3 regions of the Pseudodesulfovibrio cashew genome follow, and region 2 is predicted to be linked to each of the others. Evidence: predicted binding sites of a transcription regulator. Region 2 holds the regulator's gene; each other region holds the start of a gene.
The links. The regulator sigma-54, encoded in region 2, starts transcription at its own class of promoters, with help from an activator protein. The targets are predictions, from matches to a motif close to CTGGCACGGNNNNTGCTT.
Positions count from the first base shown of each region.

Region 1: the regulator sigma-54 is predicted to act here: its motif matches at 8,419-8,436, upstream of GM415_RS13140 (PEP-CTERM sorting domain-containing protein).
Region 3: the regulator sigma-54 is predicted to act here: its motif matches at 6,519-6,536, upstream of GM415_RS08110 (periplasmic heavy metal sensor).

Region 1 is NZ_CP046400.1:2,885,542-2,895,388, forward strand. It holds gene GM415_RS13100 (M24 family metallopeptidase) at 1-344, shown strand, start outside; gene GM415_RS13105 (flotillin family protein) at 441-2,009, opposite strand; gene GM415_RS13110 (NfeD family protein) at 2,023-2,610, opposite strand; gene GM415_RS13115 (sensor domain-containing diguanylate cyclase) at 2,730-3,662, opposite strand; gene GM415_RS13120 (DUF2867 domain-containing protein) at 3,736-4,248, opposite strand; gene GM415_RS13125 (iron-containing alcohol dehydrogenase) at 4,241-5,431, opposite strand; gene GM415_RS13130 (protein-disulfide reductase DsbD family protein) at 5,459-7,156, opposite strand; tRNA gene GM415_RS13135 (tRNA-Lys) at 7,366-7,441, shown strand; gene GM415_RS13140 (PEP-CTERM sorting domain-containing protein) at 7,650-8,390, opposite strand; gene nifJ (pyruvate:ferredoxin (flavodoxin) oxidoreductase) at 8,678-9,847, opposite strand, start outside.
Region 2 is NZ_CP046400.1:3,004,928-3,014,774, forward strand. It holds gene GM415_RS13645 (KdsC family phosphatase) at 1-117, shown strand, start outside; gene lptC (LPS export ABC transporter periplasmic protein LptC) at 118-726, shown strand; gene lptA (lipopolysaccharide transport periplasmic protein LptA) at 746-1,591, shown strand; gene lptB (LPS export ABC transporter ATP-binding protein) at 1,592-2,317, shown strand; gene rpoN (RNA polymerase factor sigma-54) at 2,563-3,969, shown strand; gene hpf (ribosome hibernation-promoting factor, HPF/YfiA family) at 4,001-4,540, shown strand; gene GM415_RS13675 (PTS sugar transporter subunit IIA) at 4,543-4,992, shown strand; gene rapZ (RNase adapter RapZ) at 5,014-5,895, shown strand; gene GM415_RS13685 (PTS sugar transporter subunit IIA) at 5,892-6,338, shown strand; gene GM415_RS13690 (PTS sugar transporter subunit IIB) at 6,346-6,810, shown strand; gene GM415_RS13695 (PTS sugar transporter subunit IIC) at 6,833-7,507, shown strand; gene GM415_RS13700 (manganese-dependent inorganic pyrophosphatase) at 7,604-8,524, shown strand; gene GM415_RS13705 (transporter substrate-binding domain-containing protein) at 8,900-9,673, shown strand; gene dapA (4-hydroxy-tetrahydrodipicolinate synthase) at 9,785-9,847, opposite strand, start outside.
Region 3 is NZ_CP046400.1:1,802,534-1,812,380, reverse strand. It holds gene GM415_RS08135 (HDOD domain-containing protein) at 1-716, opposite strand, end outside; gene GM415_RS08130 (MBL fold metallo-hydrolase) at 839-1,462, opposite strand; gene GM415_RS08125 (sigma-54-dependent transcriptional regulator) at 1,467-2,864, opposite strand; gene GM415_RS08120 (two-component system sensor histidine kinase NtrB) at 2,963-4,915, opposite strand; gene GM415_RS08115 (DUF4405 domain-containing protein) at 4,922-5,740, opposite strand; gene GM415_RS08110 (periplasmic heavy metal sensor) at 5,921-6,442, opposite strand; gene GM415_RS08105 (FmdB family zinc ribbon protein) at 6,728-6,937, shown strand; gene GM415_RS08100 (deoxycytidylate deaminase) at 7,119-7,577, shown strand; gene ribD (bifunctional diaminohydroxyphosphoribosylaminopyrimidine deaminase/5-amino-6-(5-phosphoribosylamino)uracil reductase RibD) at 7,549-8,697, shown strand; gene GM415_RS08090 (riboflavin synthase) at 8,768-9,427, shown strand; gene GM415_RS08085 (MotE family protein) at 9,535-9,847, opposite strand, start outside.

The sequences.
Region 1 (9,847 bases), 120 kb from region 2:
AGAAGTGGCTGTGCGCCACTGCCGCGCCCGGTGTCACTCCGGCCGAACTCTATCTTCATTGCCTCGCCATGGCCGAGGAGCAGGGATATGCCGAGGGGTTCATGGGATTGGGCGACAATCAGGTTCCATTCGTAGGACACGGCATCGGTCTGACCATTGACGAATTCCCGCCTATCGCCAAGGGGTTCGATATCCCGCTGGAGCAAGGCATGGTCTTGGCCTTTGAGCCCAAGCAGGGGATTCCCGGTGTGGCCATGGTCGGCGTGGAGAATACCTTTGAGATCACGGCGGACGGTTGCCGTTGCATCAGCGGCGACGCCTACGACATGGTGCCCGTGGAGTAAGTTGATTTATATCATCGGCAGTTCTTCCAGTAGAGCAAAAGAAAGGGACTCCCGCCTGGGAGTCCCTTTCTTTTGCATCTATTGGATTCAAGACAGTTATTCGGCCTTGGACTCGGTTTCTTTTTTCGGTGATTCCGGTTCGTCCTGCATCTTGCCGAGGTACTCCGGGAGCTCCAGTCCGGCCATTTTGGTGATGTCCTGGAGTGGCGGCAGGCTCTTGACCATATTTGAGAAGAAATTGGCAGTGGAGCTGGAGCCGTCCCCGTTACCGCTGTCCCAGACGGTGACCTTGTCGATCTTGAGGTTCTTGACGGCCTCTATCTGGGTCTGGACGATGTTCTCAAGCTTTTCCAGCAGGAGCATGGTGGCGGCAGCCTTGGCGTCGCCGCCGGTGCTCTCGACGAGCAGGCGGTAACCTTCGGCCTTGCCTTCCAGCATCTGCCGGATACCCTTGGCTTCGGCCTCGTACTGCATGAGGGTTGCGTCGGCTTTACCCTTAGCTTCGCGACGAATTTTTTCGGCCTCGGCTTCGGCTGCGATCTCGATCTTTTTCTTCTCAACTTCCTGGACAGCCACTTCTTCCGCCTTCAGTCGCTCGACCTCGGCCAGATATTGCGCCTTCTGGATTTCGGCCTCGGCCTTTCTCCGGGCGACTTCACCCTGTTGCTTTGCTTCGGCCTGCTTGATGTGCAGTTCGGCTTCGGCTTGGGCTATCTCGGCCTTGGACTTGTTTTCGCCGGTGACGGCCTCGGATTCCTGTTGCTGGACAAAGATACGTTGGTTTGCTTCGGCTTTCTTCTTACCCTTGACCGCCTCGGCCAGGTTTTCAGCGACTTTGATTTCCATCTCGCGGTTGGCGTCGGCTTCACCGATGGATGCCTGGGATTCCTGTTGCTGGACGAAAACGCGTTTGTCGGCCTCGGCCTGCTTTTGGCCTTTTTCAGATTGGGCCACATTTTCGGCAACGCGGATTTCTTTTTCCTTGTTTGCGCTGGCCTCGCCGATGGCGCCGATCTTGTCCTGCTCGGCCACGTCGACCTTGGCCTGGTTAATGGCCTCGGACGCAGCCTTCTTGCCGATGGATTCGATGTATCCCGACTCATCCGTGATGTCTGTAATATTCACGTTGATCAGGTAAAGGCCGATTTTATTCAGTTCTGGGGAAACGTTTTCGCGAACGGACTCAAGGAAGCTCTCTCGATCCTGGTTGATCTGTTCGATGGTCAGGGAGGCGACGGTCAGGCGGAGCTGGCCGAAGATGATCTCCATGGCCATTTCCTCGATCTCCTGCTTGCTCTGGTTGAGCAGCCGTTCCGCCGCGTTTTGCATGATCCCTGGCTCAGTGCTGATGCCCACGGTGAAGGTGCTGGGCACGTTGATGCGGATGTTCTGAAAGGAGAGAGCGTTTTGCAGCGGAATGGCAATGGTCATGGGCGTCAGGCTCATGTAGCTGAAATCCTGGATCAGGGGCCAGATGATGGCGCCTCCACCATGGATGCAGCGGGCCGATTGTCCTTGCCCCACCTTTCCGAAGATGACCAGGATCATATCGGACGGACAGCGTTTGTACCGGGATGCCAGGAAAACCGCCGTGGCAAAGATAAGTATGACAAAGGCAATGACGGGCAGCGCCCAGAGGCCGAATGAGGAAATTTCGTAGTCCATGGGAGTTCCTTCGTTATTGGATGGGGGTTACGACAAGGATGTTGCCGCTTACTTCCGTCACCCGTATCCGGGTGCCGGTACGGATTTCGCTGTTGTCGGCCGATGCGGCGTCGTATTCACGCAGCCTGCCGAGAAAGGTAACCATGACGCTGCCGGTTTTGTTCGGATGGATGGTGGTATAGACCTTACCTTCACTGCCCACGGCCTGGCTGATGTTGATGGTCCCGCTGTGCTGCATGGAAGCCATCAGTTTGAAGAGCCTGCCGATGACCCAGAATGAGGCGAGCCCTGCGGCTGCGGCACCGAGAAGAGAGAGGGCTGCGCCCACCTCGCTTTGTCTGTAGAGCGCATACCCCACCAGGCCGAACATCATGAAAAAAGAGGAAAGACCGTGCAGGGAGAGGAATTTCAGGCTTGCGTCCGTGTCGAATGCGTCGCCGCCGTCCGGGGACTCGAAGTCGGCATGCATCGCCGCTTCATCGCCGAAATCCGCACCAAGAAACTGCAGGGCGAATCTGGCAAGCAGGGGGATGCACCCGGCCAGGGCGCAAATGAGGTAGAATATGTCCAAGCCATTGAGGTTGTTAAACCATGCGCCCATTATCAAACTCCTTACATAAATTAAGGAATCTTTACAGGCTTGAGAGCATCAGTGCAACCCTGCAGATAGATTTTCTGTGTTGGGTGCAATGCCTTGATTGCTTTTGGCAAGAGGGGGCTTTACGGCTCAGATCTCATGGTTGAGGTGACGTCCTTGTCCCTAAAGTAGATGCAATCGCGGCCAGCCTCCTTGCTGAGGTAGGCCTGTCTATCGGCTCTTTCCAATACGGATTGGGCCGATTCGTCTTCATCCGACAGGGCACAGCCAAAGGAAGCGGTTACGCTCAACCTGCTTTCCTCAGTGTCTATCCAGGATTTTTTCAGCAGCTTGCGGAGTCGGTTGGCGACGGTTATCAGCCCCTTCTCGTCGCTATCGAGAAGGAGGATAACGAATTCATCTCCGCCCCAGCGGCAGGCCGCATCAAGCGGGCGGAGCATCGCTGTCAGCGTCTTGGCGACCATGGTGATGATGCGGTCGCCAACTGCATGGCCGAACGTATCGTTTATCTGTTTGAAGTTGTCGATGTCGACGAAGAGGATGCCGAAGGGGGTGTTCCCCTCCCGCATGGAAAGTCCGCACTGATTCATGGTGATGTCCGCATAGCGGCGGTTGCCTATCCCTGTGAGGGGATCGACGAGGACTTCCTTGCGGAGTTTTTCCATTTCCATGACGAGGTTTGGACAATCGGAGCATCTGTTGAACACTTCCACCGCACCGGTAATCTTTCCCGAGGCATCACGTATGGGTGAAGAGCGGACAGTGATCGGCATGCGGTGCCCATGTTTATGATGCATGTAGACCGTTGCTTCTCTGACCTTTCCGTCTTTTATGGTCGCGGCCATGGGGCACCCAGTCAGGCAAAGCTCCATTCCGTTTTTATCGACATGGCGCAACAGATTGTCAGCGCATTCTCTTCCTAGAATTTCTTCGGCCTTATAGCCGCTCAGGAGCTCGGCGCTTTTGTTCCAGAAGGTGATCACGCCATCTGGGTTCATCATATAAACACCGTCTGTCAGGGCATCGAGAATTTTTTTATACTGATCCGAATCCATACTATTTTGATAACCATTGGCCAGTTTAAATCAAGCATAAATAGTAATTGTTTATAAAAAATAAATGCTCTGATCAGGCAACCGCATGTCGTATCATGAAATGGACGACGAGATGGTGAAAGGGCCGGATAATGTTGAAATAGACTGGGCCGGTCCAATGCTTGTAGCGAACAACGGTTCCCGCATAAAAGCGGTTGAGGCCGTTTTCCAATGGTTCTGCGGCAATCAGGATGTGGGCGCTTAAGTGCTTGTCTTCACTCATCGCGGCCAGGAAGGAAGCTTCCTTTCCGTGGGTGACGGTGAAAAAACCGAATGAATCACCCGGGGTGAAGGATATCTCTTCCGGGCTGAGTTTCGGATTCTCCATTGGTTCCTGCCGCATGCCCAGCAGGCGGACGAACATGCCTCTGACGCGATACAATAGTTGTAGCCAACTAGGCGAATACGAAATAAGCCCCGCGAGAAATTCCCGCAGGGCTTTGTTGCTTTCAATGGTCTTAACGTCCATATGGTCGGCCCCTTGGAAAAGCGGCTCCAGTTCCGGCAAGGAAGAAAGGTAGCGCATCGAGGCCGAAGAATCACTCATAGGCCGCCTCGTAAATGGCGATGACGTCTTCAATACCCATGGAGACCGGCGTGATGTCGAAGAGCGCACCCATGGTGGTCAGCGCGTTTTCCGCCAGGAAGGGTATCTCTTCCCGGGTTACGCCATAGTCCGAAAGTTTCTCGTCAGCCAGGCCGGTTTCGGTGATCAGCTTGTCCAAGGCATCCAGGAAGGCCACACCCGAGACTTCCTCCTCCAGGTTTTCTTCCAGGGTGTCACCCATGGCCAGAGCCAGATCACCCAGCCGCTCTTCGCCGCGCGCGGCAAGGAAACCGAAGTAAGCCTTGGAGATGAGCACCAGACCGGCACCGTGGGGCAGGTCGGGGTGGAAGGCGGAAAGCGCGTGTTCCAGAGAGTGATGGGAAATGCAGGAAGAGTATGACTCGCACAGGCCTGCCGCAGTGCTGGCCCAGGCCATGACGGTGCGTGCTTCGAGGTTTTCCGGGTTGGCAACAGCCTCTGGCAGGGTGTGCGCGATGAGATGGACCGCCTCCAGGGCGAGCATGTCGCTTGCAGGCTGGCGACAGGTGGCGAGGTAGGCCTCGGTAGCGTGGAAAAATGCGTCCATTCCCGTGTAGGCCGTCTGCCTCGGCGGCACGGAGATTGTCAGGACAGGGTCCACAATGGACAGGGCCGGGAATGTGGAGTCGTTGCCCCAGCCGATTTTTTCTGCCGAATCCGAGCGAGTGATCACGGCCCATGGGTCCGCCTCGGTGCCGGTGCCCGCCGTGGTCGGGATGGCAACCAGGGGCAGGGCGTCCCTTTCCGGCATCTTGCCCCCGCCGCTTCCGGACTGCATGTAATCCCAGTATGTTCCCGGGTTGGCCGCCATGAGCGCGATGGCCTTGGCCGAGTCAATGGTTGAGCCGCCGCCAAGGCCCACGAGGAAGTCCACGCCGGTCTCTCTACATATCTTTGCGGCTTCATCCACATCATCTGATTCCGGGTTGGGTGCTATCTTGTCGAAGACGATGGTCTGGACTTCCTGTTTTGCCAGGAGCCCCTGAACCCGCGAGAGATACCCCTGTTTGATCATGGCACCGGATTCGCCGATGACGATCATGGCCTTTTTGCCGCGGGGCAGGTACGGGGTGTCACCCAGTTGGTCCAGGGTGTCCGGCCCGAAGACCAGGCGGGTGGGCATGAAGTATTGGAAGTTGAGCATGAGGGGTCTCCTTGTGAATGGTGTGGGCTACTTCTCCCACGATTTCAGGATGCTTTCAAGTTGAGACTCGGTGAATAGATCACGCAGCACCAGCGGGGAGTGGACCTCGCCCGGCCTGAAGAGTGCTGCCGTCGGGATGGACATGGACCCCAGGGCGCGGAGCACCCCTTCTCCTTCCATCGAACGTTCCGTGAGGTCAACCCGGATGAAGGTGACGCCGTACTTGCTTTTCCAGCGCCGGATGTTTTCGGGAGTGAGTACCGTGGCTTCCAACGCTTTGCAGGTGGGACACCAGTCCGCCGTAAAGTCCAAGAAAATTTTTTCCTTTCCTAACTTTTCCTTGAAGATAGCAACTTCGAAGGTTTCCCAGTTGTTGCCTTCCACGGTTTGGGGCGTTGTCCATGCGATGGTCCCGGCCAGGAGCAGCAGACTGAGCATGCGGATGCCCCATTTTAAGGCTGCGCCTGTCGAACGCATGCGCAGCCAGAGCCAGCCGCCCAGCAGTAACGCCCAGAGCGGGGCGAGGACGCGAATCCAGCCGGTGCCGAGAGCGATGCCCGCCAGGTAGAAGGCCGTGCCCACGAGGAAAAAGGCGATCCCCTTTTCCACATATTCTATCCATGGCCCTGATTTGGGCAGGAAACGGGAGAGGCGCGGGTTGACGATCAACAGGATATAGGGGGAGGCCATGCCTACCCCGATGGAGATGAAGACCGTGGCGATGACGGCCCCGCCCTGGACCAGAGCCCAGCTGAGCACGCCGCCCAGGAAGGGGCCGCTGCAAGGGGTGGCGAGCAGGGTAGTCAGGTTGCCCGTGAAAAAGGCCTGGACGCGGGGATTCCTGCTTTCGTTGCCGAACTTGAGGTCGATGACAGGCAGGTGAAATAATCCGAACAGGCTGAGGGACAAGGCCATGATAACAAGGGCCACGCCAAGGACGAGCCATTGCTTCTGGAACAGTGCACCCCAGGCCTGGCCCGTTGCGCCCAGGACCACGGCCAGCACAAGGAAGAAAGTGAGGATGCCTAAGGCGAAAAAGGTGTTGTGTTCACGGAAGGCCTGAATGCGTTCCTCCTCGCTCTCCATGGCGGTGGAGTTCAGGAGGGCGGAGAGCTTCAGGCTGACCACGGGAAGGACGCACGGCATGATGTTCAGGATCAGTCCTGCCAGCAGTCCCATGAGCACAGCGGACAGCAGGCCCGTTACCTCGAGACCTGGTTGCAGGTACCGGGGGGAGAAGTCCCATGTCGCGAATGTTTCCTCTTCAGGGGGAAGGGCTTCGGTTTGGGAGGCTTTGTCGGAGGTTGTCGATGCCAGAGTCTGGTATGCGGGCCACCACTCCTGTTTTTCGGCAGGGGGAAGCGAAGCCGTGTCTATACCCTCGCCGAAGGTCAGGTCACGGCGTACCGGGACGCATTTGGTTGGGTGGCAGAGGAGCAACTCCAGCCGCAGGGAGGCGGGAAGCGTCCCTCCTTTGGGCAGGATGATGAAAAGTTTGGTTCCACTCAGGTACTTGTTGACCATGATTGACGGATCGTACGTATCCGGTTTGCGGACTCCTTTCGGGTAGACCACGGTAAGGTCTTTGCCGTCCGCCGTGGTCCCGGTTAGCTGGGTTGGTTTGCCCATCTCTCCGGGAACATTGGAGTAGGCGTACCAGTCCGGCTCCATGTCCAGAGAGAGAGTTATGACGGTCTCGCCAGCCTCTGTTCTGAATGCGTGCATGGGCATATCCAGCGGCAGGCTGGAGGGGGAAATTTGCGCATTGGCCGGGGTCCAGGCGAGGCAGAGGATGAGCGTTATAAACAGTATGGTAATCTGCCGGGTTAGCTTCATTTCGATCCTATGTGAAAAAAGTGAAAATTTGTTGTTGACAAATGTGACCGTGGCTTATAGATATCTCTCCGTCGTGAGGGCAACCCGCGGCACCGAGTGGGTCACTAGCTCAATTGGCAGAGCAGCGGACTCTTAATCCGGAGGTTCAAGGTTCGATTCCTTGGTGACCCACCACTCAGACTACCAAGCCCGGCTTCGGCCGGGCTTTTTTTGTGCCCTGTTTTCAGGGTGGGTGCTGTTATTTTTTGTGTTTGCATCAGGTAGACAATGTACCCGGAGCGGAGTGGGGTGACAAGATAAACGAGGGGTGGAGGCAGCTTTCGTCCAAAGACAAAGGGCGTCCACTTGGTGGACGCCCTTTGTCTTTGATTGATGTCTGGTGTCAGCCGAGAATGCGCTTGCGCCCGATGCCTACAAGGCCGAGCAGGCCTGCCGCGAGCAGGACGAACGTGGACGGCTCGGGAACGGAGCCGATGGTATCTTCGGAGACTTGCTCAACAGACCCGATGGTCATGTCGTCGAAACCGAATGCGTCGGCGTATGAGCCCCCTCCGAGATTGGAAAAGGTAATGGAAGTAAAAGGGTTGTCTGTGTCGATAAGGCCCCAGAAAAGAACCGAACCGCCGGTTATGCCGAGGGTGTGCGGGACTGCGTATTCTGTGGCTCCGGCAAAAATGCTCAACTGGCCGCTGAAGTCGCCAATGTCGATGCCGTAGAAGCCGAAAGCGGCCACAGGGGTGTCGAAGTTGATGATGAAATCATCTGAGTCCGCATCCCAGTAGTAATCACCGGACGTGCCGTATCGTCCGTAATTGTTGGTCGACCCAGCGGAAACATAATTAATCTCTCCACCGCCCGTCAGGGTTGCGGTTCCGGCTCCCGGAAATGAAATTGCCAGGGGAGCTGAGGTGCCGTCGGAATAACTCTCGAAGTCTTCCGTGCCGGTGCCGGTCAAATGACTGAGAAAATTGGCTTCTGCAGCTTGGGCGTTGTTCCATACTCCCAAAGCAGTTGATTCTCCCACACCTTCATCCTCACCAAAAAACACCTGTTGGTATGCGAACGCGTTGGCGGCAAAAAGTACCAGGGCGCTGCATATGGTTGAGAAGAGAAATTTTTTCATATTGGTATACTCCTGGTTTTAATTTGCTAAGCAAGCTATGTGCCAAAGTATATAGGTAGTAATTTTAGGCTGTTGTGGTTTTTATGCAATAGCGTTTATTAAGAAGTGTAAAGAGATTCGTCCCTGCGTGTAGAAAAAGTTAACATAGGTAAGGTTGAATAACAGCCATAGATGGCGTTGCTGCCCTGGTGGTTGTCATCGATTGTGGCGGAGGGAAGAGAGGCACAAACAAGGGGACCCCGGCAGCGCCGGAGTCCCCTTATTATTAACGTTGGCAGTAGAGTGATCTACTTTTCTTCGCAGGCGCCTTCGGCCATGTGTTTCAGAGTCTCGTAACGGTCGTTGAGATCCTTTTCGATCTTTTCGCGGTATTCCTGAGAGAACTCGGGGTAGAAGCGTTCCAGCATGGCGTAGCGGTTTTCACCGGAGAGGAATTCCTGGAGGGTTCCGTCCGGGGCCTTGGATTCCAGGATGAACGGGTTCTCGCCCTGGTCGGCCAGTTCCGGGTTGTAGCGGTAGAGCGGCCAGTAGCCGGAATCGACCGCGAGCTTCTGTTCGAGCTGGGTCTTGCCCATGCCCTTCTTGATGCCCTGGTTGATACACGGGGCGTAGGCGATGATCAGGGACGGGCCGGGGTAGGCCTCGGCTTCCTTGACCGCCTTGAGGAACTGCTGCTTGTTGGCGCCCATGGCCACCGAGGCCACGTATACGTAGCCGTAGGTCATAGCCATACGGCCCAGGTCCTTCTTGCCCGTGGTCTTGCCTGCTGCGGCGAACTTGGCGATGGAGCCCAGCGGCGTGGCCTTGGAGGACTGGCCGCCGGTGTTGGAGTAGACTTCGGTGTCCATGACCAGGACGTTGATGTCCTTGCCGGAGGCCAGAACATGGTCCAGGCCGCCGTAGCCGATGTCATAGGCCCAACCGTCGCCGCCAAAGACCCAGACGGACTGTTTGGTGAACAGGTCGGACATGTCGGCGATTTCTCGCAGCGCTTTCTTGCGCGTGCCCTTGAGAGCGGCCTTAAGCGCGTCGCCGGTGGTCTTGGAGCCCTCGGCGTCGCCCTTGGCTTCGAGCCAATTCGTGAGCGCGGTCTTGATCTCGCCGGTCTCGTTTTCTGCTGCCGCCTTGGCCAGATCGGCGAGGTGGGTGCGGCGCTGGTCCGTGGCCATCTCGATGCCGAAGCCGAACTCGGCTGCGTCCTCGAAGAGGGAGTTACCCCAGGCCGGGCCGTGGCCGTCAACGTTGGTGCAGTAAGGCGAGGTCGGTGCGGATGCACCCCAGATGGAAGAGCAGCCGGTTGCGTTGGCGATGACCATGCGTTCGCCGTAGAGTTGGGTAATGACCTTGACGTACGGGGTCTCGCCGCAGCCCGCACAGGCTCCGGAGAACTCCATGAGGGACTGGCGGAACTGGCTGCCCTTGACCGTATCACGGCCGAAGGCGTCCTTGTATCCGAT
Region 2 (9,847 bases):
GCAGCAGACTGGGTTTCGGCTCGCAAGGGTGGTGAAGGAGCCGTGCGCGAGGCCATCGGCTTCATTCTTGAAGCGCAGGGATTGCTGGAAGACGCCAAAAAACAATGGGTTGAATAGATGAGAAAGCGTCCGGCGCTCTCCATTCTGATCATCTTTGCCGTGGGTATGACCATCGGCATCGCGGTCAAGACCTATTTTTTCAGTGATCCGCTGGTGATGGAACAACCGGCTCCGTCCACTGCCGACATGAGCCGTGAGGAGTTGCTCAACCAGGCGGACATCGTCGCTGAAGACATTGAACTGGTCCAGGGGAAGCAGGGGGCCATGACATGGAAACTCCTTGCCAAGACCGCAAAATACAACCAAAAGAGAAAGTTGATCGGCGTGACGCGCCCCCAACTCACCGCTTATTTCGGCGAAGACCGCAAGGAGGTCTACGTCAAGGCGGACCGGGGTGAGGTGGACCAGTCTAACGATAACCTGACGCTCTACGACAACATCACCGGGCGGTTCGGGGACATGGAATTGGTTGCCCAGTATCTGGATTACGTGGGAGCTATCAAGAAGGTTTACCTCAAGGGCGGCGTGACGGTGCGACGGCCCGACATGACGTTGACGGCCACTGCCGTAGAGATCGACCTTGTCAGCCGGGAATTGACGGCGGCAGGCGACGTCAAGGCGCTCATGGCCCCCGGCGGAATGCGGGATCTGCCATTCAACCAGTAGACAAAGGAGCGGGACTCCGATGAAAAAGATATATGCCATGGCGCTGACATTGCTATGCGGCCTGTTTGTCACCGGTGCGGCTCTCGCCGCCGACTGGGGAGAGATTCGCGTCGCCAAAAGCAACTTGAATGTGCGGGAGGGGCGTTCTCCCAAGACGGAGCACGTCCTCACCCTCGCCAAGGGGCAACGGGTCAAGGTCGACTTTCTCAAGGAGGGCTGGGTGGCTGTTTTCAATCTAAACGAACCCACCCGTGACGAATCCCGCGCCATCGGTTACGCCAACGACAAGTATCTCGAACGGGTAGAAGCGGCGCCTCAGGCTGCACCCAAAAGCGAGGAAAAGCCGGTCGTGGCGGAAGCCGAGGGAGAGGGTGAGGTTGTGGCAAACGTGGCCTCCGCACCGCCTTCGGCTACGGAAAACCTCGGCGTGGATTCCAATCGCATCCCGGTGAAGATATCTGCGGACAGGATGGTCTACGACGAGAGCGGAAAAGTGGTTTCCTTCGTGGGGAACGTGGTGGCGGAACACGGCGGCCTGACCCTTTGGGCAGATAAGCTCTCCGCCTATCTGTCGTCCAGCACCGGCAAGAAGTTTTCCGCAGACTCCATCGACCGCATCGTGGCCGACGGGAACGTCCGGGCCAAGAAGGGCAAGTCCGAGGGTGAGGCTGGTCGCGTGACCTATTTTGTTGCCAAGCAGATCCTCAAGATGGAGCAAAACCCCAAACTTCAGGACGGTCCCAACAGCCTGACCGGCGACGTCATCAATTTTTACGTTCGTGAGAACCGCAGCGAAGTGATCGGCGGCAACGGACAGCGCGTCAAGGCCATCTTCATGGCGCCGAGCAAGCTCAAGGTGCAATAGATGCAGTCAGGACTGGTCGCCACCAATCTCTCCAAGCGCTACGGCCAGAAAGAGGTCGTGCACGGCATTAATCTCGAATTGCACCCCAAGGAGGTCGTCGGGTTGCTTGGTCCCAACGGAGCGGGCAAGACCACGACGTTTTACATGCTTGTGGGCATCGTCAAGCCCAACACCGGCCAGGTGGTCCTCAGCGGCACCCAGCTTACGGAGAAGCCGCTGCACGAGCGGGCGCGCATGGGGGTAAGCTATCTGCCGCAGGAGAGCTCCATCTTCAAGAAGCTCTCGGTCCGGCAGAATCTGGAGATCATTCTCGAGCAGACGTCCCTCAATACCGCGGCCCAGAAGCGCCGGGCCGAGGAACTCATGGAGATGTTCACCATTACCAAGCTGGCGGACCAGGCGGCAATGTTCCTCTCGGGCGGAGAGCGCCGCAGACTGGAAATCGCCAGGGCTTTGATAATGGACCCTCAGTTCATTCTCCTGGACGAACCTTTTGCCGGGATTGATCCCATCGCCGTCATCGATATTCAGGAGATCATTTCCGTGCTCAAATCCATGGGCATCGGCATTCTTATTTCCGACCACAACGTTCGGGAAACACTCAATATTTGTGACCGTGCGTATCTTGTGTACGAGGGGACCGTCATCCTTGAGGGGACGCCTGCAGAGATCGTGCAGGATAGCCGCGCTCGTCAGATCTATCTTGGCGAAGACTTCCGCCTGTAACGCCTTTTCGGCACCTTTTTTACCTTTGGTGATTTACACCGTCATGAAAGGTTGGTACAATTCTTTCATGTGCCATATCTTCCACTTTTAATTCAATACTCACAACGAGTTAGCAGGATGTTCTTGCAACATTCCTCTCAATGTGGCATAGTTTATCTCAAGAAATCCAACTTCAATGATGGAAAAAGTATTTTGCAGATAGAATTGTATATATGCGCGTTTGCCGCGGATGAGGCCTGATAACTATGGGCCTTGAACTCAGGCAACAACTCAAGCTTTCTCAGCAGCTGGTCATGACGCCCCAGTTGCAGCAGGCCATCAAACTGCTGCAGCTTTCCCGTCTTGAGCTTCTGGAAACGGTGCAGCAGGAACTCATGGAGAATCCATTTCTCGATGAGACCGAGACCGAGACCGAGATTCGGGAGAAGGAAACCCTGACCGAATCCCAGGCCGAGGAAGAGCTTGTACGCACAGCCGACTGGGAAAATTACCTGGGCGAGTTCTCCAGTACCTCCAAGCAGGCCATGGCTCGTGACTCCGAGGTGCCGGAAGAGGGGCTTTCCTTTGAGGCTCGGCTGGCATCCAAGCCCTCACTTGAAGGGCATCTCAACTGGCAGATGCGGCTTTCCAATTTTACCGAACGGGAAGTGGCCATCGGTGAAACCGTTATCGGCAATGTGGACCACAACGGGTACCTCCAGGCCTCCAACGAAGAGATCATGTCCATGGTTTCGGCCACTGAGGAGGAGATCGATTCCGTGATCGAGCGGATCAAGCGTCTCGATCCCGTTGGTGTGGGCGCGCGTACTCCTCAGGAGTGTCTGCTCGTCCAGATGGAGGTACTCGGTTACGATGACCCCATTCTCGAGTCGCTGGTCAGGGATCACCTTGAGGACCTGGAAAAGAACCGTTACAAGCCCCTGGCGCGAAAGTTCAAGATTTCCATGGAAGAACTCAAGGAATACCTTGATCTCCTCCAGACCTTGGATCCCATGCCGGGCACCAATTTTTCTTCCACCGAGCCGCATTACGTCAGCCCTGACGTCTTCGTCTACAAGTACGGCGACGAGTTCGTGATCATTCTCAACGAGGATGGTCTGCCTCGCTTGCAGATGAATTCTTTTTACATGGATTCCATGAAAGGCGCCAAAGACAAGGAAAAGGACTATTTTCAGGAAAAGATGCGTTCTGCCGCATGGTTGATGAAAAGTCTGTACCAACGCCAAAGAACCTTGTATAAAGTAGTTGAGAGTATTGTCCGTTTTCAACGGGAGTTCTTTGAAGAGGGCGTAACCAAGCTCAGACCATTGATACTTAAGGAGGTTGCCGAAGATATCGAGATGCACGAGTCCACGGTGAGCCGCATTACCACAAGCAAGTATGTGTCCACGCCGCACGGTATTTTCGAGTTGAAGTTCTTCTTCAACAGTGCGCTGGATTTGAATGACGGTTCCCAGGTGGGTTCGGAAAGCGTCAAGGCGCTCATCAAGCAGATGATCGCCGAGGAAGATGCGAAGAAACCACTGAGCGATGAAAAAATCGGCGAGATACTGAAGGAGAAGCTGGATGTTAACATCGCCCGGCGCACCGTCGCCAAGTATCGTTCTGCAATGGGTATCGCCTCATCTTCAAAGCGCAAGCAATACTTCTGATCTTGTTGGACTTATAACCAGGAGGTAGAGTATGAACATAAGCTTCACTTTCAAGAACTTCGACCCGTCTGATCATCTCAAGGGTTATGCGCAGAAGCGTTTTGAAAAGGTGGCCAAGTTCGTTTCCGACTCCGAGGCCGATCTTCAGGTGAACCTGCTGGTCGACAAGTTCCGCCATAAGGCAGATGTCATTCTCAACGCGGACGCAATCCATATATCGGCATATGAAGACTCCGAAGACATGTATTCCACCATCGACATGGTGCTCGACAAGCTCGAGGCGCAACTGCGAAGGATGCGCGAAAAGATGAAGGATCGCCCCCGGCAGGCGCGGGGCAACAAGGTGATGATGAACTTCCTCTCTTTCGAGGAGACAGCCGGCGTTTCCGGCCCGACCATTGTGGGCACCGACTCTTACGAGGCCAAGCCCATGTCCGTGGACGAGGCGGCGGAACAGCTCAATTCACTCGATAATGAATTCCTCGTTTTCCTCAATGCGGAGACCGAGGGTGTCAACGTAATCTATAAGCGGAAGAACGGCGACTACGGCCTGATCGATCCTGGACACTAATTATGAAACTCGGTGACTACCTGGTGAAGGATCTCATCCTTCCCAACCTCACCTCCGATTCCAAGTCGGGGGTACTGATGGAACTCATAGCCCCTGTGGGCAAAACCGAACCCGAAGTGGACACGGACCATGCGGTCCGTGTCCTTCTTGATCGGGAGCGGCTCGGTACGACCGGCATCGGCGACGGCATCGCCATCCCCCACGGCAAATTGGAAAACCTCGAGAAGGTCATCGTGGTGGCGGGCCGGAGTCCCGAGGGCGTCGACTTCGAGGCCCTGGACCACAGGCCGTGTTTCATCTTCTTTCTTGTTTTGGCCCCGGAACAGATGGCCGGGCTTCATCTGCGCATTCTGGCGCAGATTTCCCGTGTGCTCAAAGATGAGGCCTTCCGCAAGCGTTTTCTGGAAGCCGAAGGGCGGGACGAGTTGTGGAACCTGCTTCAGGACGTTTAATCCGATGAAGGAAGCGATCTGTTGAGTTCTGCACGCAATTTCCCCGTTGTTGTGGTTACCGGTCTTTCCGGTTCCGGAAAAAGTACCGCCCTCAAGGTCTTTGAGGATCTCGGTTTCTTTTGCATCGACGGCTTGCCGGCTGGTATGGCCGCCAAAATTGCTGAGCTTATTTTCAATCAGGATTCCAAATATCGTGGGCTCGTCCTGGGCATGGACATGCGCCAGATGGAATTCACCGATTGCTGGAACGCGGCTCTTGAGCAACTGGCCGAGATTGGCGTCAGCCCCCAGGTAATCTTCCTCGAAACCAAGCAGACTGAATTGGTGCGCCGTTACGCAACCACGCGTCGACTGCATCCGCTGGAAAGTCAGTCCCTTGGCCTTGAGCAGGCCTTGGAAAAGGAACGGGGACTCCTGGAGCCCATCCGCAGAAATGCGGACTTGGTGTTGGATACAACCCAATACTCCGTGCACGACCTGCGCCGGGTAATTCAGGAAAAGTGGACGGCCATCAAGGAGCTCGGGAAGGGGATGCGCGTGCACATCATCACCTTCGGGTTCAAATATGGTGTCCCCACCGAGGCGGACTTTGTTTTCGATCTGCGTTTCCTGCCCAATCCCTATTTCGAAAAAGAACTGCGTCCACTCTCAGGTCAGGACAAGGCCATTCAGGATTATGTCCTGGGCAGTGATGTCGGCGCGGGATTCAACAAGAAATTTCTGGAATTTATTTTATACATGTTGCCCCTGTATGCGGACGAGGGGCGGTATCGCATCACCCTGGCCCTCGGTTGCACGGGCGGCAGGCACCGCTCGGTCTCGGTCGCCGAATCGGTGCTGGCGACCCTCCGGGAAAAAGGGTATGCAGTCACCATTGAACACAGACACATGGAATTGGGATGAGTATGCCCGACAAGGACCGGAAGAAAAACAAGCCGCAGGTCGGCGTGGTGGTGGTTACCCACGGCAATTTCGGTCAGGCTTTGCTCCTGGCCGCCGAGATGGTGCTCGGCCCTCAGGATGATTGCCTGGCCATAGGGGTTGATGTGGAACTCGGCGTGGACGAAACCATGGAAGCCATCCAGAAGGCCATCCGGTCCGTGGAAAAGGGAAGGGGAGTGATGGTTTTGACCGATCTCTTCGGAGGCTCTCCAACGACCATGTCGCTTTCCCTGATGGACGATGAGAACCTTGAAGTGATCACCGGCGTCAACCTGCCCATGCTCGTGGCGACCTTGCAAGCCCGCGCCATGAACCTGGACGCACTGGCGGAAAACGCCAAATCCGCAGGTGTGCAGGGCATCAAGGTTGCGGGTGCCATGTTGCGGAAAAAAACCAGAAAATAGCAGACCCATGACACTCGTGCGTATAGACAACCGGCTCATCCATGGCCAGATCATCGAGACTTGGTTGCCGTATACAGGGGCTGAGACAGTGATCGTCGCCAACGACGAGCTCTCCGTTGACGCGTTGCAACAGGAAATCATGTCCTTGGCTATTCCGCAGAGCGTCACCAGCCGATTTGTCTCGATTGAGAACCTGGCCGGTGAGATGCAGGCCATTTTTTCGGGCAAGGAGTCTGCATCGGTTCTGGTTCTTTTTTCTAGCTGTCCGGATGCCAAGCGAGCCTACGACAGCGGATTTGATTTCCAGTCGCTCAACATAGGCAATGTTCACTACAGCCCCGGAAAGAAACAGATTTCGCCAAGTGTGGCCCTGTCCGACGATGATGAAAGCTGCCTCAAGCAGTTGTCCAGAAAGGGCGTTTCACTTGATTTTCGCTGTGTGCCCAATGATCCGATTCAGGTGAGGTTCTGATGACACTTGCCAATCCCAATGTCTGGTTCGGGCTGGTCGCTTTTTTTTTGCCCTCTTTTCCCTGTTCCGCTATTCGCTGAGCATAGGTCTTCTTGAACGCCCGCTTGTGATTGGCCTGTTGTGGGGGCTATTCACCGGCGATATGACGACAAGCCTGTATATAGCAATTTTCTTTGAGCTTTTTTGGCTCGATCTTATCCCGGTCGGAACATATATCCCACCACATCTGACTGCGGCGACTCTGGCGGCGCTCTCCCTCACCACCTATTTCGGGCTTGAACATCCGGCACGCATCATGGGCATTCTGTTCGCTTGCATGCCGCTTGCGTGGCTCGGGGCCAAGGCCGAGGGATTGTTGCGTGATCAGGAGAGGGGAGGGTACAATCGTCTGCTGAATTGGTCTCGAGATCCAGCTAGTCCGGTTGTTCCTACCCAGCTGATACTCAAGGCGTTGCTTCGAACCTTTGCTGTATCCTGGTTCTTATTCCTGGCGTCCACCCTTGTTCTGAAATTCACATTTGAGACCCTTTTTTCCCTGTACCCCACATTCCTGACCTCGGTTGGTATCACATGGCCCCACCTATGGGTAGCCGCCATGCTTGGAGGCTTGATGTCCCTGCGATTGCGCCGGGCCTACGGAGTCCTGATGGGGGGGGTTACGCTCATCGCTATTTTCATGTTTTTTGGTCGTTTTTAGCTTGGCAGACGATTCAGATTGTGATATTTGGCACATTCTACTTTCGAGTGTGATTTTCCTGATTGACAGGAGTAATTTAATTAGGAGGACTTTGATATGGCTATTCTGGTAGTAGGACACAAAAACCCCGATACCGACACCGTCGCTTCCGCGCTTGCCGCTGCTGATCTGTACACCAAACGTGGTATGGCAGCCGAGGCTATCACCCAGGGCGAAATTGCTCCCGAGACTGCTTTCGTGCTCGAGAAGTTCGGCTTTGCCGCTCCCGCAATCGTCACCGATGCCACCGACAAGCAGATCATTCTTGTCGACCACACCGACATTTCCCAGACCATCGACAACCTGGACAAGGGCGAGCTCGTCGCCGTCGTCGACCACCACAAGCTGGGCGACGTGACCACCTCCGGCCCCCTGGAAATGTGGGTCTGGCCCGTGGGCTGCACCGGCACCGTCCTGAAGTCCATGTACGATTTCTACAACGTTGAGATCCCGGCCAACATCGCCGGCATCCTGCTCTGTGCCATCCTGAGCGACACCGTCATGTTCAAGTCCGTCACCTGCACCCCCGCCGACAAGGACGCTGTTGAAGCCCTGGCAAAGATCGCCGGTGTTGACGATGTCATGGCTCTGGGCATGGAGATGTTCAAGGTCAAGTCCGCTGTCGACGGTGCCTCCGCCAGCGAGCTGGTTTTCCGCGATTACAAGGACTTCGACATGTCCGGCAACAAGGTTGGCATCGGCCAGCTGGAAGTCGTGGACCTGTCCATGCTGGACGCCCACAAGGATGCCCTGCAGGCTGAAATCGAAAAGGTCAAGGCTGACGGCCGTCACTCCGTCTTCCTGCTGCTGACCGACATCATGAAGGAAGGATCCGAAATGCTGATCGCCTCTGACGATCCGTCCGTGGTCGAGAAGGCCTTCGGCGTTGCGACCGATGGCGCTCCGGTCTACCTGGACGGCGTCATGAGCCGCAAGAAGCAGGTTGCCCCCAACTTCATCAAGGCCTTCGAAGGCTAAGTCAGTCACTGACATACCAAGCGCAAAGTCAGCCCGGTACGGATTGTCCGTACCGGGCTTTTTATTGTTCAATAAAGTTGATTTTGCCTTCTCCTTATCAGGACAAGTCGTCGCTTAGTGTTTTCCATTATTCAATTATTTCTGGTTAATGGAAGGCGCAGCATATCTACATCCAGTGGTGTTAAGTCGACGTGTAAGAGGTAACCGGTATAAATAGTTGATTTCGTAATGTACTGAATTGATAAAACCGTATAGGGTCATTGTTGAGTAACAAGTGTATATGCCAGGACTTTATTAAAACCAGAATGTAAGGTTTTTATTTGTTGGACTCCAATCCAACTCGTTGTTTGCGGACATGGTGTCGGGAATCAAGAAGTGCTTTTTAAGAACTCTTTTTCACATATGGTATGGCTCGCCATAGCGGCCTTGACGACAATTTTCCTCGTAGCGGGAGTGGCAACCGGGGAAGACGAGGTCTTGCGTTGCGGCTTGGCAACCGGGTATCCGCCATACCAATTCAAGGATGAAAAAGGCAATCCTGCGGGCATTGACGTGGAGGTAGCAAAACTCCTGGCCAAACAAATGGGAGTACGGATTCAATTCGTCCAGGACTCCTGGGACAATGTGGTCACATCTCTACGCCTGGGGAGGTTGGACTGCATCTGCGGCATGGAAATCAATCCGAAACGAAGGATTATGTTTGAGTTCACTCCCCCATATTATTCTAGGCGCGTCGTTGTGCTTGTCTTGGCTAGGACCAAATCCGTTAACTCCTTGGAAGACCTGAAATGGAGTGTCGTGGCTGGAGACCGCCATTCCTACATTGAACGCCTTCTCGAAAAGCGAGGACTCAAGAACAAGATCCGCATCCATCAGACAAAGAGCAAGGATGTATCCATGCAACTCCTGGAAGAGGGAAACGTGCTTGCAATGATAGCCCCCAAGGCCGTGGCCCACTATCTTGCCAAAAAACACGACGTCCATATCAAGGTTATCGAAGATTCCGACCCGGGGTCGCCCGTGGCTGTGGCGGTGGAGAAGGGCAATACCAAACTTATGATCCGATTGCAGGATGCCCTCGTCAAATTGGAAGAAAATGGCAGGTTGGATGCTGTCTTCAGTAAGTGGAATGTTTCCCAGTCGCGATAAGTAGTCCCCAGCCAATGTCCATTGCAGCATCCCTCGTGTCGGCAAAAATGAAACGCGGACCGGACAAGTGTCCGATCCGCGTTATTTCATTCTGGCTGAATGCCCGACGCCTTAGAGGATGCCCGCTTCCTTGAGCACAGCCTCCAGCTTGGGCTTGTTTTCCTCCTGGAGCGG
Region 3 (9,847 bases), 1.2 Mb from region 2:
CCCGACGCCCGCGCGTGCCCCAGGACTGCGGACGCGCGCTCCGGCTCGGTCTGGAGCAGAATGAGCTGGCCGATGTCGTGCAGCAACCCGGCAACGAAAGCGCGCTCCGGGTCGCCTTTGCCGGTCATCCGGCAGAGGCGGCGGGCCAGCAGGCCGACCACGATGGAATGCTTCCAGAACTGCTCCATGTCCATGACCTCTGCGGGCACATCCTTGAACAGGGAAATGACCGAAGTGCCCACGGCCAGGGTGGAGAGCTGGTTTACGCCGATGACGGTCACGGCGCGGGAAATGGTGTCGATCTGCATGGGCAGGGAATAAAATGCGGAGTTGACCATGCGAAGGAGGAAGGCGGTCAGGCTCGGGTCACGGCTGATGACCGAGGCCAGATCGTCGGCAGAGGTGTTGTCCGCATTGATGGCCTGCTGCAACTCCAGAAAGACCTGGGGCAGGGCCGGCAACTGGTGTTCCTTGCGCAGGATATCCAGCGGGTCCAGGCCATCCACGGGCAACGGTTTATCCGGCTGCTCCCTTTCGGCATATCGCTCCGGGTCCAGCGTCATGTCTCTGGCAACGTGCTTTGCGCCGATCCTGGCAACCCGCTTCATGACACCGTCGGGATGCTTGATGAACTTGAAACGCCGGGCCATGAGCTGCTTGGCGGCCTCCAGGGTCTCCGGAGCGACGTCCACTTCTTTGGCGGTTTCTTCAACCATGTGTAAATCCTATGGGGTTTGGAAGCGTTGAGCAGTTTCACCATAGAATAAAACGGGATGAAGCAAAAGGGGTTTGTGCGTAATGAGTCGAATCCGGAACGCGGCAGCGGACGCGGCGCGTTTTATAGGAAATGAGGATTGTTCCGCTTCTCATGAGTCACGGTTGTCATGGGGCCGTGGCCCGAATAAATGCGGGTCTCGTCCGGCAGAATGAAGATGCGGGAACGGATGGAGCCGAGCAACTCCGGCCCGGAACCGCGCGGCAGGTCGGTGCGTCCCACGGCGATCATGAACAGCAGGTCCCCAACAAACACGCACCCGGCCGCAGGGAAAAAGTAGGAAAGGCTGCCCGGCGTGTGCCCCGGCGTGTCCAGGACCACCATGGTCTGGCCCAGGGCCGTACGGCGACCGGGACCTATGGATTCGTATGGGAAATCCACGTAGGCGACGAACTCGCGGATGCCGCCCGCTTCCAGAGAGATCTCCTTGAGGAACTCGTCCCCGCCGCTGGAAAAAACCGGGGCGGGATGGCTCGCCAGCAGCTCCTTGACCCCGCCCATGTGGTCCAAGTGAAAGTGGGTCAGGTACACCCCTTCCAACTCCAGACCGCACTCGCTGATGCGTTCGATGAGGCGAGCCGGGTCGAGCCCGACGTCCACGACCACCCCCTTCCCGTTGCGGGAGAGCAGGTAGCAGTTGGTCTCGTCCGGCCCGAGGACGAAGGTCTCGACAGTCAGCCCGGCCATTCGCCTACCGCCTTGTCAGGCCGTATTTCTTGAGCTTGTACTGCAACGTGCGGCGCGAGATGCCCAGGGCATCGGCCGTGCGCTCCCGGTGATTGCCGTTCTCCTCCAGGGCACGCATGATGGCGAGTTTCTCAGCCTCCTCAAGAGATGCCGGAGTTCCCATGGACGGGGAAGACGGGGCGGGCTCAAAACCCGAATGCATGTCAATGGCGGCCTCGCGCGCTCCGGCAATCTGGGGCGGAAGCAGGTCCGGCCCCAGGGCGTCCGAGCGGGACAGGATCAGGGCGCGCTCCAGCACGTTCTCCAGTTCCCGGACGTTGCCCGGCCAATCGTAGCCGGAGAGGGCGTCCAGAAAGGCCGGGGTCACCGTGCGAATGATCTTGTTGTTCTTGTTGCCCAGGCGGCGAAGCAGGAAACTGACCAGCAGAGGCAGGTCCTCCTTGCGCTCGCACAGGGGAGGGATGCGGATTTCCAGCACGGCCAGGCGGTAGAACAGATCCTCGCGGAATCGACCCGCCTCGACCTCGGCCTTGAGGTTGCGGTTGGTGGCCGCGATGATCCGGGCGTCCACCTTGACGGTCCTGACCGACCCCAGCGGCTCGATGGTCTTCTCCTGAAGGGCCCGGAGCAGCTTGGCCTGGAGCGGCGCAGGCATCTCCCCGATCTCATCCAGGAAGAGCGTACCGCCGTCAGCCAACTGGAAGCGGCCAGGCTTGTCCTTGACCGCGCCGGTGAACGCGCCCTTTTCGTAGCCGAAAAGCTCGGACTCAAGCAGGTCGTCGGGCAGAGCCGCGCAGTTGACCTTGATCAGCGGTCTGTCGGCGCGGTTGGAAGCACGGTGCAGCCCCTCGGCCACCAGCTCCTTACCCGTGCCGGACGGTCCGAGAATGAGCACCGTGGCCTCGGTGGGCCCGGCCTGGGAAATGAGGTCGCGCACCCGCTCGATGCCGGGCGACGCGCCGATGAAATCCACCTCGCCGCCCACCTCTGCACGCAGGCGGGCGTTCTCCTCAAGGAGCTTGTGATATTCATAGGCCTTGCCCAGCACGGCGGTCAGCTCGTCGTTGTCCGCCGGCTTGGTCAGGTAGTCGAACGCGCCCCTCTTCATGGCGTCCACGGCGCTGCCCACCGAGCCGAAGGCCGTGAGCAGAACCACGGGCATGCCGGGCCGCCGGACCTGGAGCTCCTTGAGCAGCTGCATACCGTCCATGCCCGGCATCTTCATGTCGACCATGGCCACGTCGGGATAGGTGTCGGCCTCGGCCTCCTCGGAGAGCACGGTCAGCGCGCGTTCGCCGGAGTCGGCCTCCAGCACGGTCCAGCCGTCGTCCTCCAGCACGGCCCGGACCATCATGCGGTGGCCGGGCTCGTCATCCACGATCAATACAATTCGTTCTTCCATATGGCTCGCCTCCCCCGGCTCCGCAGGACGGGCTGGGAGGTTGTCGGTTCATCCCGCGACGCACCGCACCGGGCAGGGCGTCGCATGTACACGAAATATCATCGGGCCTCCTCCGAGGCGATCTCGGCTCCGGTCTCCTCAGCGACCTCGGCCGCGCCCTCCTCGGAGCCCATGAGCACCGCATCGTCGATTTCCCGGAGCTCTTCCCCGTCCGGGAAGAACACCCGCACCCGCGTGCCTTCGCCGGGCCGGGAGTCGATGGTCACCCTGCCCCGATGGGCGCGCATGATGTTCTGGACAATGGCCAGGCCCAGGCCGGTGCCGGTCTTCTTGCCGGTGACAAAGGGCTTGAACACGTCGTCGGTAAGGTTGGGATCCATGCCCGGTCCGTCGTCGTCCACGGTGATCCAGACGCCGCCCTCGCCCCTTGCCGAAGTCAGGGTGACATGGCCGGGCTTGTCGCATTCCTCGCACCCGGCGATGGCGTCCAGGGCATTGGAGATGAGGTTGAGCAGCACCTGCCGAAGCGCGTCCTGGTCGGCGTAGACCGGCTCCGGGCCAAACTCGAAGTGCGGCTCGGTCCGCTTGTTCTCGAAATCGAAGCGCATGAGCTGTCTGAGCGACTCTCCCACCTGGGCCAGATCGGTCTCCAGCGGGGCGAGCTGACGCGGCCTGGCCAGATAGAGCAGATCCGTGACCACCCGGTTGAGGCGATCCGCCTCCTGGACCATGGTGGCGGCGTACTGATCCAGCGGCGCCTGCCCCTTGAGCTTGGTGGCGAAGAGCTGGGCGAACCCGCGCAGGGAGGACAGGGGGTTGCGCACCTCATGGGCCACGCCTGCTGCCAGGGAGCCGATAGCGGCCAGCCGCTTGGCCTCGTTCAGGTCCTCTTCCAGGGAGCGGATTTCGGTGCGGTCGCGGATGAGTACCAGGCGCTGCCCCAACTCGGGAGCGGCGTCCACGTCGCTAGCCTGGAACGGCAGGGAGAGAATCTCCAGCTGGCGGCCCTGGTAGTCGAACTGTTCCCATTCATAAGAGGTGTGATGCACCTCTCCGGCCTGCTGGCCGAAGGAGAACTCGCGCCAGTCGGCCCCGATGATCTCCGGCACCGTGTCCTCGCCCTCGGGGGCGAGCAGCTTCTTGGCCGAACGGTTGGCGGCCATGACCCGGCCCGTCTCGGACAGGGTGACGAGGCCGTCGGGCATGTTGTCCAGCAGCTTGTTCTGGAACCGCTCCATGCGGATCAGCTTGCGCCCCTCGCCGCGTCGGCGGAGATAGGCGAAGGCCAGGGACCAGAGCACCACGGCGGCCAGAAAGACGTACCCGGTCTGATAGGTGGCGGCCCGCCGATACTGGCGGAACTGGGCCAGGTGCTTTTCGGCGTTGAAGCCGATGACCAGGAACACGGGCGGCGCGTCGATCTCTTCCGACCCCATGAGCGGGCCCATGCCGGGTCGCATGCCCTGCCCCATGTTCTGCCCCATATTCTGGCCCATGCCCTGCCCCCGGCCGAGTCCCCGCCGCTTGGCGAGTTCGGTCTCCAGGTTCTTGCGCAGGCTCGGGCTGCTGAGCGCGGCCACGCTGGGTCGTACCTTGAGCCCTGAGATGAGCACGGCCTGCTTGTCGAATGAGGCCATGACGTGCCAGGCGCGGCCCGGCTCGATCTCTCCGGTGACATTGTCGGGAAGAGCCAGGACAGGTTTGGTCTTGTCCTTTTCCGAGGTCACCAGCGGCTTGCCGTCCTTGTCGTAGAGGGTGATGAACAGAATGTCCTCGGACTTGGCCAGTTCGGTGAAGAGATCCTCGGCCATGGCCGGGAAAAGAGGCGTAGCCTGCGGATTCATTCGCAGGCTACGCACGATACGCATGATGTTGTTGTCCACCCCGCGGAGGATGGAGGCTCCGGTCATGATCATGTGATCCTGCACGATCTCGCGCTGGTGCGCGATGGAACGCCAGGTCAGATACAGGCTGCCCAGGCCGAGCACGATGAGCGCCAGGACCAGGGCGACCAGGGGGCCTTTTTCTCTTCCGCTGTAATGAACTTCCATATGACGCTACTCTGCGCGCAACGCGCCGTAGACTTCCTTGGGGCTGAGCCCGTTCTTGTTTCCGATTTCCTTCATGGTCATGGTCTCGTCGGCCTGGATGGACTTGGCTGCCAGGCGAGAGAGGACCTTGTCCATGGGCAGGCCAAAGGACTTGGCCAGATCGGTGAGCTTAAGCCTGCCGGTGCCCTCGGGCGGATTCGCGGGCAGGGAGAGGAACGGATCGCCGCCCTGATCCCCGCGGATAGCGTTCAGGACCATCTGCGGGCTGACGCCCTTGGTTGCGGCGATGTCCTTGATCCGGCTGTTGAGAGAAATATCCGGCCCGTATCCGGCGGCCTTCAGAGCGGCCAGGGCCTTGTCCGCGTCATAGCCGAGGAAGCCGCAGAACTTCTTGAGCGGGCTCAGCTCGGCATGGCCGTACGGGGGGTTGCCATAGGTGTTCACGGCGTCGTCCTTGATGGAGGCGCTCACGTCGAGCAGCTGCTTCATGGGCGGCAGGTCGAACAGGGTGCCCACGGTCACGAACAGGGTGAGAACCACGCTGACAACCATGGCCGGGGTCAGGACCACCAGCTCACGGGCACGGTTCTTCATGTAGGCCATGATGGGTTTCCAGTTCAGCCAGATATGCAGCAGCAGCGCGACCACGAACAGGGTGCCCACGGTGATGTGGATGTCGTCCCACTGATCCTTGGACAGCCCCATGAGGTGCCAGTTCGCCCAGTAGGCGACGCGTCCCTGCGGGATGATGTACAGCACGACGCTGGTGATCAGAGTGACGATGAAGGAAAGAAATGACGTGAGGGACGTTATTTTCCGCAACATGCGAACCTCCGGGAGTAAAATGATTCCTACACAACCAGTCCTAACATGGATATCTGCTGTAGTCTCTGACTGTTGCCGTCCATTATATTCGCACCCCGAGGCAAAGCAAACGGAGCGGCATTCCCCGTGAATGACCGCTCCGCCCTATCCTGTTTTCCGGGTTAATGCGGAAATACGTTGCTAGATGCGGCCCATGCCTCGGCCGTAGCCGCGACCCTGCTGGGAACCGTAACCCTGACCGTAGCCGGGGCAGTCGCCGTTGGAGCGTGCTGCGCCACGGAAACCGGAGCAGGCGCCACGACCATACCCGTAACCGAAACCTTCGATGCCGGTCTCCTTGACCAACTCATCGGACATGCTCTTGCGCAGGTCCCACATCTTGTCGCGAAGGTTGGTCAGATCAGTGGTGAGCTTGCCGATCTTGCCCTCATCGGCGTTGCCGCCGTTGATCATGGCCTGGAGAGTGGCGCGCTTGGTCCACATCTCGGTACGCAGCTCGTCGAACTTGCCGTCGTACTTCTCGTAGATCTTGTCCACGGCGGCCTGCTTCTCCGGGGTCAGCTGGGTGTAGGCAGCGCCCTGGCCGTAGCCGGGACCGCCGCAGCCACCACGCCCATAGCCGGGGCCGGCAAAGGCGAAGGCGGACATGGCGAGGACAAGCACCGCCGCCAGGGAAGTAATGGTAATGTTCTTCTTTGTCATGATACAGTCTCCTGTTGTTAAAAATGTTTTTGCCAGAGGAAGAAGAGAGTGTGCTGGTGTCTTCTTGCTATGGCCAAAGCATAGGACGTGCCAAACACTGTAACAGGCTGATTCAATTGAAACATTACCAATTCAAAGAACCGGTTGCACTCTCAGTTTTGTGCAACTTGATGCACTCGATATTGCACATTTTGTGTAACAAGTGCAAGTGCAACGTGCTTGACTTTGCGGATTCCGACCCCATCTTTTTCAGGCCATTCACCATCAACTACACGAGGGGACATCATGCCCATCTATGAGTACCGCTGCCGCGCCTGCGGCGCAGAGTTCGAGGAGCTGGTCTTTTCGCAGGACGAACTGCCGCCCTGCCCGAAATGCGGCTCCACTCAGGTCGAAAAGCTCATGAGCGCCTGCGCCGTCCAGACTGATGGCGGCGCCACCGGGCTCGGCCCCATGCCGACCGCAGGGAGCGGCGGATGTTCGCCTGGAGGCTGAGGCATCTAGTGCGGCGCCCGGTCCGGGTGCCATCAGAAAAGGGAAACGCCCATGGATGTTTCCCTTTTTTCGTTTCAAAAGAGGAAAACCGTTCGCAACGGCGCGACGCCGGGGATTTCCTTTCATTCCAAGAAGTGATAGACGGGTTTTCCGGCAAAATCATAGCGCGAGAGGATTCACCATGTCCGACAGACTGCCCTGGCCCGAATATTTCATGCGCATCGCCCACCTGGTGGCGCAGCGCTCCACCTGCACCCGCCGCGCCGTGGGAGCCATCGCCGTGCGCGGCAAGCGCATCCTGGCCACCGGCTACAACGGCGTGCCCACCAATATAGCCCATTGCGAGGACGTGGGCTGCCTCCGCGACCAGATGGGCATCCCCTCCGGCGAGCGGCACGAACTCTGCCGGGGGCTGCACGCCGAGCAGAACGTGATCATCCAGGCGGCCACCCACTCCCTGGACCTGACCGGCTGCGACATATACTGCACCACCAAGCCCTGCATCCTGTGCACCAAGATGCTCATCAACTGCGAAGTGAAAAACATCTACTACGCCGAGAACTACCCTGACGAGCTGTCCGAGCAGATGCTCGACGAAGCCGGAGTGAACCATGTTTTCATGCCGGGCAAATTTCTCTAGGGACCAGGGCTTCATGGCCCGGGCCATCAAACTGGCCGAACAGGGCAAGGGCCCGACCGCGCCCAACCCCACTGTCGGGGCCGTGCTTGTGGACACCTCCGAAGGGGACGGGACCATCGTGGCCGAGGGCTACCACACCCGGTACGGCGCGCTGCACGCCGAGCGTGAGTGCCTGGCCGACGCCCGGAGCAAGGGCGTGGACCCGCGCGGCATGACCATGTACGTGACCCTGGAGCCGTGCAACCACCACGGCAAGACCCCGCCCTGCACCGAGGCCCTGATCGAGGCCGGGGTGGCCAAGGTGGTGGTGGGCACGCGCGACCCCAACCCCGTGGCCGCCGGTGGCGTGGAAAAACTCGAGGAGCACGGCATCAAGGTCATCACCGGCGTGCTCGAAGAGGAGTGCCGGGATCTCATCGCGGATTTCCTGCTCTGGCAGAGTTCCCACTCCACATTCAATATCATCAAGATGGCCGCCACCCTGGATGGCAAGATCGCCTCCCGCTACCTCAGGCCCGAACCCGTCTCCAGCCCGGAATCCTTTGCCCGCGTGCACGAACTGCGCGCCCGCGTGGACGCCGTGGTAGTGGGCGGCGGCACCCTGCGCGCCGACAACCCCAGCCTTACCTGCCGGGCTCCGGGGCTCGACCCGGATTTTCGCCAGCCCTATGCCGTGGTCGTCACCTCGCGGCTGCCGGACAATCCGGATGCCTACACCCTGCTGCGCGATAGACCTGAACAAGTGATCCTGTGGACCACCGAAGCCGCCGCTTCCACCACCCTGGCCGACGAGCTGCGCCAGCGTGGCACCAGCGTCTGGCCCCTGCCGGGCGGTCCCCGCTGCTTCAACCTGTCCGTGGGCTTCGAGCGGCTGCGCTACTCCCTGGGCTGCTACACCACCCTGATCGAAGGAGGCGGCCGCTTCGCTCTCCAGTGCGTGGCCCACGGCCTGGCCGACGAGCTGATCCACTTCGTCTGCCCGCGCATCCTCGGCGACAACCAGGCACCGTCCTCCTACTTCGGCCGCCAGGACGTCACCATGGAAGACACCATGGACTTCCGCATCATCAAGAGCGAGCGCACCGGACCGGACATGCTGCTGACCATGCGCCCGCTATAGGGGCGCGATTTACACCCGTAGCGCACCCTGCTACAACGTCGGGCAACGACGCACCAAACGAGGAATCATCATGTTCACAGGACTGGTCATGGGCTTGGGCCGAATCACGTCGGTCGAAAGGCGGGGCGCGGAAACACGCCTGCGCATCGAACCGCTCTTCGATCTCCCGGATATCGAACTGGGCGAATCCATCGCCGTCAACGGCACGTGCCTGACCGTGGAAATTTTCGGCGAGAAATGGTTTACCGCCTACGCCAGCCGCGAGACCATGTCCGTCACCTCTCTCGGCGATCTCAAGGTGGGCTCCAAGGCCAACCTGGAGCGGGCCATGGCCATGGGCGACCGTTTCGGCGGACACATCGTGGCCGGACACGTGGACACACTGGCCGAGGTGGCGGAGGTCCGCCCCGCGGGCGAGTCCAACATCTACCGCCTCACTTTCCCCGCAGCCCACGGCAAATACGTCATCCCCAAGGGCTCGGTGGCCCTGGACGGCATCTCCCTGACCGTCAACGACTGCGGACCGGACTGGCTCGAGGTGAACATCATCCCCGAGACCCAGAAGGCCACCACCATCTCCGGCTGGACCCCGGGCCGCAAGGTGAACATGGAGACCGATGTCATCGGCAAGTACGTCGAACGCATGGTCGCGCCCTGGACCGCCCAGGACGACCCCGCTACGCCCGCCAAGGGCATCACCATGGACTATCTGCGCGAGCACGGCTTCTAGACCAATTCATTTTTTCTGGTGCCGCTTCGCGGAGGCGGCTCGAGATGAAAATTCATAAAAAAAAGGCCGTCCGGGTGGACGGCCTTTTTACTTTCGTGGGTGAACGACTACTGGTTGCCGTCCATGAAGGGAATCTGGAGCTTGGTCAGACGCTCGGAGAGTTCGGCGGCCTTCTTGGCCTCAACAAAGGTGAGGATCTCGCCCGCCTGGCGTCCGCGCATGCCTGACAAAACCTTGACGGCCAGCTCGGTCTCCATGGTCTGGAGAATCTCGGCGGCCTTCTTGGCCTTGGTGTTGGAGATCATGTCCACCAACTGCTTGACGCGCTTGTCCTTGATTTCCTTGGCCTCGTCTAGCATCTGGCGCATCTCGGCGTGCATCTTCTCAACGCGCAGGGCTTCCGCCTTGATGGAGGCCTCC